Regions from separate parts of the Priestia sp. FSL H7-0729 genome, predicted to be linked through region 1. Evidence: predicted binding sites of a transcription regulator. Region 1 holds the regulator's gene; the other holds the start of a gene.

Region 1 (5,106 bases):
AATGAATTAAGTCAAAAGAAATTGCTTAGGACAATCTAAATACTAGTCATACTAGTATGTTAGTTATATTTTAATCCAGCTTCCCCCTAATTTCAATAACTTTTAGTAAAAAAAAAATAGAATCTCATTTAACAAGGTCATTGAGTCAACATGATCAAATAAAAAAACATTGGAAACTTCAAGAACGACATCATCGTTCATTGAAGCTTCCAATGTTTCAGGGTGCTGAGGAAAGATGTTATAGCTGATCTGCTCAGAACTTAGCAATAAGCTGATCTAATTCCGATAAATGCGTTATTTCATGATCAGGCGCATAGGTTTCATTGTTGGTCTTATGCTCACGATTAATCCATACGGATTGGATGCCAGATGATAAAGCACCACGAATATCAGTCGTCAACTTATCCCCCACCATCATGCTCTCTTCGGGTTTAACTCCCAGTTTACTCAAAGCATGTTCAAATATCGACGGATCTGGTTTTCCTTTTCCAAAGTTACCAGAGATAATGATTTCATCAAAGAAAGGAGTCAATTCAGGTACACCATCCAGCTTCTCTTGTTGCAACGCAGGACAACCGTTCGTTAACAGCAACAATTTATACTTTCCGTGTAACTCACGTAAGGTATCCATCGTTTCTTCGTATACATGAGGTCTGGATCTCCGTTCTACTCCAAACTGTGTGGCTAATTGTTCAGCAAGATCTTCCCGATCTATACCCAACTTCAACAAGCCACGACGCCAAGATTCTTTACGGTAAACTGGAGCAAGTTGTTCCAACTGACGGAACTCAGGTTGATCCCCACCAGTAAAGTTAGCCCATAGGCCTTCAAATGGATTGATTCCAATCATCTTGGTAAACGGAAAGGTTTCATATGATTCATACAGCCCGCGTGCCTCATTACGAACAGCTTCTTCAAGTTCTTCTGGTTTAACACCAGTTTCTTTAGCTGCAATTAGACAAGTCTCATGAAAAGCTTCTCGAACACTACGCTCATCCCACAATAAAGTATCATCCAGGTCGAACAAAATCGCTTTTAACGCCATTCCGATCATCTACCCCTTTATGCAATAATTACTTTTCAACGGTTTCCACGGTGATCTGATGTGCTTTTGCAAACTTAAGCAAACGTTCTGCAATCGCATCTGTATCGTAACGGTTCAACAACTTGGTGAACACCCATCTTTTCCCACGACTGTTATGTTCGATAACAACTGTACCTGGTTCAATTCTGAATTTGACAATATCGTCAACCCCAATTGAACGTTCACGATTACCCTTCGTCGTTATAATCCGATTACTGCTAATCTTGATGTACGGACGACGAAGCATGAAGATGACTGCCAAAAATACGTAGAGCAGCATCGTCACCCAGTCCCAGGTTGTCATCGGAGCTTGCACAAGGAACGTGCTCATAAACAGATACAAAAAGGCGAGACCGATCAAAAATATAGGGAACAAAAGGCTGCGTCCCTTAAAGACCTCTTCACCTGGTGTACCTGTAATTGGTTGACCACTTTTTTTACGTTGCTGATTTAACTGCTTGGAATTTTTCTTAACCGTTCTCTCGAACGAACGCGACATGTGAATCCCCCTTATGTGTCTTTGTATCGGCTTACATAACTGTAAACCAACATGTCCCCCTATAGATTGCACACTCAAAATAACAGGAAGAAACCTAAATATCATAAAGATATCATTAGGTTTCGTTAGTGTTTGAGTTTGCCTTGGTGGCCTTTGTCATTCTCATCATCAACAATCTCAATGGTATCCAGTTGTTGTCTGAAATTACTGCGGATATTGCTCAAATAAATTTCTCTTAGCTCGGCACGTTCTGCAAGTTCTTCTTCCGTCAATCCAGTGGACTTTTGCTTACGAGCCAATTCGTTAATGCGTGCTACCAGACTATCTATATCCAAGCTTGTCCCCTCCAAAAATACAAAGTCATATTAACTTTGCCATGATAAAGGTAGCTTGTCAAGTTGACACGCGCTAAAGCATATGGATGTGCATTTTATTCTGTAAATTGCGGTAGAGCTAGTACTTGACCCACTTGAATGGAAGTCGTATGAAGTTGATTCACTTTCTTAATTGCTTCTATATAAATACGTGTATCCATATTCGTCGGTTTATGCTCCAAAGAAATACTCCATAACGTTTCCCCTTGTGAAACGGCGATCTTCCCTCCAGGCAGAACATCATTCTCATTGCCAGCAAATACAGTTAAAACAGTGCTGCATCCAATAAATATAATCAAAGAAGTAATGGCTACCTTTAACATCCACGTGGAAATCTTGAAACGCGCTAAAACCTTCTTGTAGTTCCCTATGTTAGACTTCACCAGTTCCGAATTCATCGGTTCATAAATGCTTTGATAAGTAGAATATCTCATTATATACCCGCCTCCAAACGTTTGTTCCTATCTGTTGAAATCAATATAACACGAACACTTGTTTTGTTCAATATATTTTTAGAACAATTGTTCGCTTTTTTTCGAAGGAAGCTTTAACATATTATGAAGTACTTTTGCAAAGCATTTGCTCATTTGCAGTATTATGCTCTGGATTTTGGACAGATTCTGTTCTAAAAGTTAAAAAACACTGATTTTATGCCATTTTATTTAGAACTTATGTTTGTACGAACGGAGGTTCTATGTTATAATTTTCCCAAACGTTACTAAAATGGGGTTGATACGGTATGTCGAAGATATCCAGCAGGCAGCAGGCAATTCTGGAATTTATACGAAATGAAGTCCGGTTGAAGGGGTATCCTCCTTCCGTACGGGAAATTGGTGAAGCTGTTGGACTGGCTTCCAGCTCAACAGTACATGGACATTTGGATCGTTTGGAGAAAAAAGGTTTGATCCGACGCGACCCTACCAAGCCAAGAGCCATTGAGCTTTTAAGCCAGGAAGAATCTGAGCATTCACATCAATTTGCTCACAGCGTTGCACGTATTCCTGTCGTTGGTAAGGTTACAGCCGGGGTTCCAATCACTGCAACCGAGAACATTGAAGACTACTTCCCTCTTCCTACACATTATGTAGGTGAACAGAAAGTGTTTATGCTTTCGGTAGTCGGAGATAGTATGGTGGAAGCAGGAATTGTTAACGGAGATTACGTTATTGTCCGTCAACAGCAAACTGCTGATAACGGTGATATCGTCGTTGCAATGACTGAAGACGATGAAGCTACAGTGAAAACGTTCTATAAAGAGAAAGATCATATTCGCCTTCAACCGGAGAATGCGACCTTCGAGCCTTTACGTTTGAAACACGTTAGTATTCTGGGTAAAGTCATTGGCCTTTTCCGTGATATTCATTAATAGTTAACATGAGTAACCAATCTAGACACATAGAAATACGAAAGAGGTTGTCCTGACGAACAGGACAACCTCTTTTTTCTTGTTTATATTTTTTTGCGGCTAATTATTCACTGCGTTTCAAAACACTTTTGTGGTGTGAGAACACATCAAAGCTCTGTTGTCCGTGATATGAGCCCATTCCACTCTCTCCTACACCACCAAACGGGAGATAATGCGATGTCATATGAGAAAGTGTGTCATTAATACATCCTCCACCGAAGGATACTTGATTCAGAACCTGATCCTGCAGTTGCTCATCCTGTGTGAAGAGATATAGGGCCAATGGTTTTGGCCGGCGAACAATCCCGTCCAGCATGGGATTCAGGTCACTGTACGTAAATACGGGAAGAATCGGACCGAAGATCTCTTCTTGCATGACAGGTGAATCCCAGTTCACATCTCCAAGTACAGTCGGCTCAATCAGCAGCTGCTCACGCACAGAACGTCCACCTAGCAGCGTTTTGCCATCTGTAAGAAATTTCGACAACCGATCAAAGTTACGCGCATTGACAATATGCGGGAAATCAGAATTTTGTACCACATCATCTCCAAATTTGTCTTTGATCTCTGCGCCAATTAGATCAATCAATTCATCATGAACTTGTTCATGCACAAGCAAGTAATCCGGAGCAACACATGTTTGCCCTGCGTTCAGGTACTTACCACGAACAATACGCTGAGCTACCAGCTTCAGATCTGCATCACTATGAACAATAGCAGGACTCTTACCACCTAATTCAAGAGTTACAGGAGTCAGGTGCTCCGCAGCTGCCTTCATCACAATGCGACCAACCCCTGTGCTGCCTGTGAAGAAAATATAATCAAACTTCTCTTTTAACAATGCTGTGCTGGCTTCAACTTCCCCTTCCATAACGGCGATATACTCATGAGGGAAGATCTCCTGAATCAGCTCATACGTCAGACGAGATACGGCTGGTGTTAATTCAGAAGGCTTGATAACTGCACAGTTACCGGCTGCAATTGCTCCAATCAGTGGACCAAACGCCAGTTGGAAAGGATAGTTCCAAGGTGCAATAATAAGAGCCACTCCGTACGGTTCAGGGTAAATGGTGCTCACCCCATCTGGCATAGCCGAATTGGTCGGGACTTGTTTTGGCGCAGCCCATTCCTGCAGATGTTCTAATGCAAAATCCAGTTCACCCAGAACAATGCGGATTTCGGAACCGTAAGCTTCCGCCTCGGATTTGTTCAGATCAGCACGAAGTGCATCTTGTATCCGTTGCTGATACTTCTCAATTCCTTTTCTAAGCTGTTGAAGCGCGTTAATTCGATACTCGATATTTTTGGTTTGTCCTGTATAAAAAAATGTACGTTGTTCTGTCACCATTTGTTTTGCCTGATCCATATTAACATCTCCAATTAATTATTTAAAATTAAATTGCTCAAAATTTAATTAAAGTATACCTCTTCTATATGAAACTTTCAACATACAATTGAAACATTGCTTTATATGTATCTGAACGAGGGTTGGAAATTTAAATGAGTGAAATTTAGAATTTGCCTCTATTACTTGGCTAATAAAATTTCTAAGGATGTAATTTAAAACTTTTGCTTCCGACAGGTTGATGAAATGTAGAAAGAATATATATTTCAATTCCGCTTTTTTAGGTTATTGGATAAATGATAATGATTTTGAGCTATAACAAGCATGATTTTATAAAATTCTTTAAATAGAAGGGTTTTGTTAGCACATATAAAAAGCTCCTCTTTTATTGATAAGAAT
Region 2 (5,106 bases), 310 kb from region 1:
AAATGGAAATGGTTTCATGGTCGATTCTCAGGTCATCCGCAACATTCGCCCTAACGAAACATAACTTGTAATAAATCAATCGAAGGGAGACCCATTCATGTATTTAATCTGGATACTTATTGTCGGTGGGCTAATTGGCTGGTTAAGCGGAAATTTGATTGGACAGGATGTGCCGGGAGGCGTACTCGGCAATATCATTGCTGGTTTTGTTGGTTCATGGTTAGGGTATGAACTGTTGGGGCCGAGGGGGCCGGTAGTGGGTGGATTTCATATCATACCCGCGATCGTCGGGTCAGTCATAGCTCTCTTGATTTTCTATGCGCTGGCGCGCTCTGGAGCGTTCCGAAGACGTTAAACAGGCGGAGACGACACGTTTTTATTTTGTGATAGTCGAATAAGGCCGCCGATCCTGTTGATCGGCGGCCTCCTTTGGTTTTATGGACAACTGAAGAGCTTTATAAAGTTGACGTAAATCGGATTAACCATGAGACCTGTCGGGCTTACGGAGTATCTTTTTCCCGTGTCCAAGTGGCGAATTTGTTCCATTTCCTCTGCGTTCAGCTCAAAGTCGAATAGATCACTGTTCTCTTTTATTCTTTGAGGATTGGATGATTTAGGGATCACAGTAGTACTTCGGGAAAGGAAATCCAGAACATATTTTTCCTAATTTCAGGGGATTGCCCGTACTGTATATGGATCGATATGCCAATCCGAAAATTTGAGACAAAAAAAACCGACCCTTGAACTTCAAAGGTCGGTTTACCCAAATCGGGAGAAGAAAACAATGGTTATAGCTGTATTATATCCACCCCGTACCTTTATATACCGTATCCCGCTCTAATTATATGTTTATGTTGTTATATCGGTGATATCAACACTCATATGTTCAGTAAGCATTAAGGTTACATCCACTTTCACTTTGCTCCACAATAGTGTCATTTTATGAAGATAACCTCTTACAGAATAATCTACCGTTAAACTCAGCTGGGATCTCTGTTCATCTATGATTTTGATATGCTGCTGCTTTAAACTTTGTTTCAATTTGTACATCTCTACAGCAATTTTCTTTTGGGTATCGTCCAGGTAGTCAATATACACCGATTTCATCTTAAAGTTTGAAGCGTATATTTTATGCTTATCTACTTCCAGCGCACCTAAAAGATAGGGGAGCTCTACCACCCTTTTCACGAGTAAAAGTTCTTCAGAAGTCTGCCTCACTTTGCACGCCTCCTTCTTCAAGTTTTACAGTGACCAATTGATCAAAATCGACCCATTCAAATCCATTCTCCATTTCAATTTTGATTTTCTTTCCAAAGGCACTGACGGAAGTGACGATCCCATGTATATAGCGATTGCCGGACTCATGAAATACTTCAATGGTGGCTTGCAACGTATAATTGAGCGACATTTCTATATGTTGAGCAATAATCTCCCACTCATCTTCATGAAGTATAGGTTTCGTTTGATATCGAATTTGAGTACGATGCTGTATAATTCGTTCTTTATGTTGTGGAAGCATCATGCGGCTCGATTCCCATAATCCATTGGCCTCCAGTTTTTTGCTCATTTGTAATGCCCCCCAATTTTAGATGCCCGATCGATCGCTTGACCCGCAGCCGTAATGGAGCTCGCTCGCAGAATGGCAATGTCGCCAAATCGATCCTTAATGTCGTCCATCACCTGATCAATGGCTCGTTTCTGCTCTTGATCATCGAAGAAAGATAGTTGATATGTATCCGCGTTGGATAATTGAGACAGGGATACGCCTACACGGCGCACCGGTTGCCCATCCCAGTGTTGATGGAATATGCGTTTGGCAATCTTGCACACATCAACGGTTATGTTTGTAGGATCAGACAGTTTAACTTGCCTGTGAAAACCCGTTGGGTGATCAAAATCTGCTCCCGATACACTCACAGATATGACACTACCCATCAGCCCTTTTTTACGGACTCTTCTACACACTTCTGTACAGATATCGAGGATAACAACTTCGATCTCCCATGCTTCTGAGAAATCTCTAGGCAGGGTCATTCCGTTTCCGATATCCTTTTGTGTACTGTGCGTGTTGACGGTTACCGGCGAATTGTCGAGTCCATTGGCGACTCTCCAGATGACTTCTCCATTAACGCCCCACTTGCTTCTTAATTTGCTAAGAGGCGTATTCGCCAGGTCTTTAATGGTTCGGATGCCCATCTTCCACAGATGTTTTTCCATTCTTGAGCCAATCCCCCACATATCGCGGATGGGCTTATCTCCAATGTGAAGGTGTAACTCCTCTTTCTTTAAGTGAAAAATGCCTCCCTCCGCTTTTTTAGCAATCATATCGCAGCACAATTTACTGATAATTTTGTTTTCACCAATGCCTGCTCTGGCGTAAACTCCTGTTTCATTATAGATTTTGTCTTGAATTTGTTTGGCCAGATCGATTGGATCATTACCAAATAGATGCATAGACCCTGTAACATCAGCAAATAATTCGTCTATACTGTATGGCTCAACCAGATCGGTGAATTCCTCAATAATGGACATGATTTGGGTGGAAACTTCGATGTATTCTTGCATGTGTGGTTTTACAATGATCAGTTCAGGGCACTTCTGAAGAGACTGCCAGAGTGGTTCCGCGGTAGATACACCTTTAGCTTTGGCCAACGGACAAGCGGCAAGGATAATGCCAGAACGTCTTGCTGGATCGCCTGCAACGGCGAGGGGTTTATTTTTGTATTGGGGCATTTTTGCCTTTTCGACTGAAGCATAAAAGCTCTGCATATCAATGAGCATGATGGTTCGCTGCTTAGTCCACACTGAAATCACTCCTGTACATTTAAGAACATATGTTTGTATATATTATAAACCGAACATACGTTCTTTATGCAAGAGGTAAATATTTATATTAGGCATACGACAAAATGACGGATTCAAATCATACTAAGTCACACCAAACAAAAAAGCCGCTAAATTAGCGACTTCAACGGGAATATATTTTTATCCTTTATGAGATTTCCAGATGCAATAGCGGGAACGGATTGCCAGATCCATCGAATTCGGAGCGTCCGATTTGAACAAACCCCATTTTGCTATAGAATTGCGTAGCTCCAGGGTTCTGTTCATTGACATCCACCTTTAGATGGGGTCCTTTGATACTGATTGTATGTTCGATCAGAAGACGCCCTACTCCCTGTCCATGCTGACTTGGATCGACGAATAACATCTCAATAAAGTTATCATGTAACCCGATAAAACCGACAGGCTGATGCTCTATATCTAGAACTTCCCACACCTCGACTTGCCGTTCCAGCAATACCTTGCGTACCACATCTCGATAGAATTGAATATGTTGCTCCTCCAAAAACGTATGTGTTGCTCGAACAGCTCTCTCCCAAATCTGAACCAGTCGTTCCTGATCTTGTTCCCGATATGACACGATATCCATCTCAATCTCTCCAGTTTCTCTTTAGTATGTCTTCTTTTCTCTCAATAATTATTAGAGACACATTATAATGTGACTGGCGTTCCCAATTCGGCCTCTGTTTCATCCATGTCGTTGTTACCTGGAGCCGATGTTTACCATTTGTTTGGCCTGTACACGACCTGCCTGTAACAAGTCATCACTGAACTTCGCATCACTAACTGCCCGTGCCAGTGCAACGGTACCCACCATACTGCTTACCAACGCATAACCATCATCGGTATTCATCCCAGCCATAGTTGTAATAAACGCGATAAAACGTCGCAACTCCTGCGTGTAAGCTTGTCGGATATCCTCCGATAATTGGGATATCTCTCCCGATAAAGCTGGTAAGATACAACCGAATTCCGTCTGATCTCGATGCAGGGAGCTTAAATAAAAATCAATGACGGCTTCAATCGACGTCTGATCTTCGTTTTTGTTTTTGTCTGCAATTCTCTGCAGCATTTCAATGGTGTCACTAATGGCGAAATGACAGGTCTCCATCACAAGCTGATCTTTATTTTCAAAATGGGAGTAAAATCCCCCATGTGTCAGTCCAGCACCTTTCATAATATGTGGAAGACTAATATTCCGCACGCCGTGGGTTCGGAATGCTTTGGCCGCGCTGGTAATAATATGGTTCCGAACTTTGAGTTTGTGCCCTTTCGGATAAGGCATCCTGCTTCCTCCCCTTTGTAAAGGTCTGTATTTAATGTTTTTTAAAATATTATAGTTATCATATTATTTAATGTCAATTCATACTATCAGCATCTTCAGCAACGGGAGAGCGACTACAAATGGAGTATTGACTCCTTTAAAATATGATGACTATAATATATTACGATCATCATATTTTAAATTTGGAGGTACGAATCATGAATTCATTAGAAGTCGTGGATACTCTGGTCATTGGATCAGGGCCTGGCGGTTATGTGGCCGCCTTACGTTCGTCACAACTGGACATGAAAACAGCTATTGTAGAGCGCCAACAAATCGGAGGTGTATGTACGCATGTAGGCTGTATTCCTTCCAAAGCGCTGATTGCTGAAGCGGAGCGTCTTCATTTACGCAGACACTGGGGCGATGTTGACGGAGCTTCTTCTTTTCAGGAGGCTCAAGTATTCAAGCAAGCTGTGGTGGATAAGCAGTCTGGAGGGGTTAGGTTTTTGCTCAAAACGGCGGGTGTGACTGTTATCGAAGGACAAGCAAGCTTGATTGATGCGAATACCGCTGAAATATATCACGCTGAACAGAATGCGCGTCGAATTGGCTTTAAGCATCTCATACTGGCAACCGGTTCCCGTCCAATTGAAATAAGTTCTCTTCCTTACGGCGGACGGATTCTCTCATCCACTGAGGCGCTATCACTGCCCGACATTCCGGAGAGTCTCGTTGTGGTTGGCGGCGGTTATATTGGCGTGGAACTGGGTCAGATGTTTGCGAGATTTGGAACCAAAGTTACGATGCTCGAGGGCGGTGAACAGATTCTGCCCGGATTTGAAGCAGAGCTTGTTGCACCTGTCGTTCGTCAACTGAAAAAGGACGGGATAACCATCTTAACCGAAGCTAAGGTTACAGGGGCAGACCAATATACAAGTCACATCGATCTCCACTATATGCGTCAGAATGAACACCATGTTGTTCAAGCTGCATAT

The links. Region 1 encodes LexA, which represses DNA repair genes until DNA is damaged. Its sites were predicted from a motif close to CGAACATATGTTCG; they were not measured.
Region 2: the regulator LexA is predicted to act here: its motif matches at 2,856-2,869, upstream of MHH93_RS02180 (DNA polymerase IV).

The regions. Positions count from the first base shown of each region.
Region 1 covers NZ_JBBOTQ010000001.1:182,407-187,512, reverse strand. Annotated here, with positions in the region: gene MHH93_RS00830 (HAD family hydrolase) at 254-1,045, opposite strand; gene MHH93_RS00825 (hypothetical protein) at 1,074-1,583, opposite strand; gene MHH93_RS00820 (DUF896 domain-containing protein) at 1,709-1,918, opposite strand; gene MHH93_RS00815 (LysM peptidoglycan-binding domain-containing protein) at 2,014-2,391, opposite strand; gene lexA (transcriptional repressor LexA) at 2,697-3,323, shown strand; gene MHH93_RS00805 (aldehyde dehydrogenase) at 3,427-4,728, opposite strand.
Region 2 covers NZ_JBBOTQ010000001.1:494,738-499,843, forward strand. Annotated here, with positions in the region: gene MHH93_RS02160 (GlsB/YeaQ/YmgE family stress response membrane protein) at 98-355, shown strand; gene MHH93_RS02165 (hypothetical protein) at 436-651, opposite strand; gene MHH93_RS02170 (YhjD family protein) at 850-1,218, opposite strand; gene MHH93_RS02175 (YolD-like family protein) at 1,202-1,567, opposite strand; gene MHH93_RS02180 (DNA polymerase IV) at 1,564-2,781, opposite strand; gene MHH93_RS02185 (acetyltransferase) at 2,993-3,433, opposite strand; gene MHH93_RS02190 (TetR/AcrR family transcriptional regulator) at 3,548-4,129, opposite strand; gene lpdA (dihydrolipoyl dehydrogenase) at 4,327-5,106, shown strand, end outside.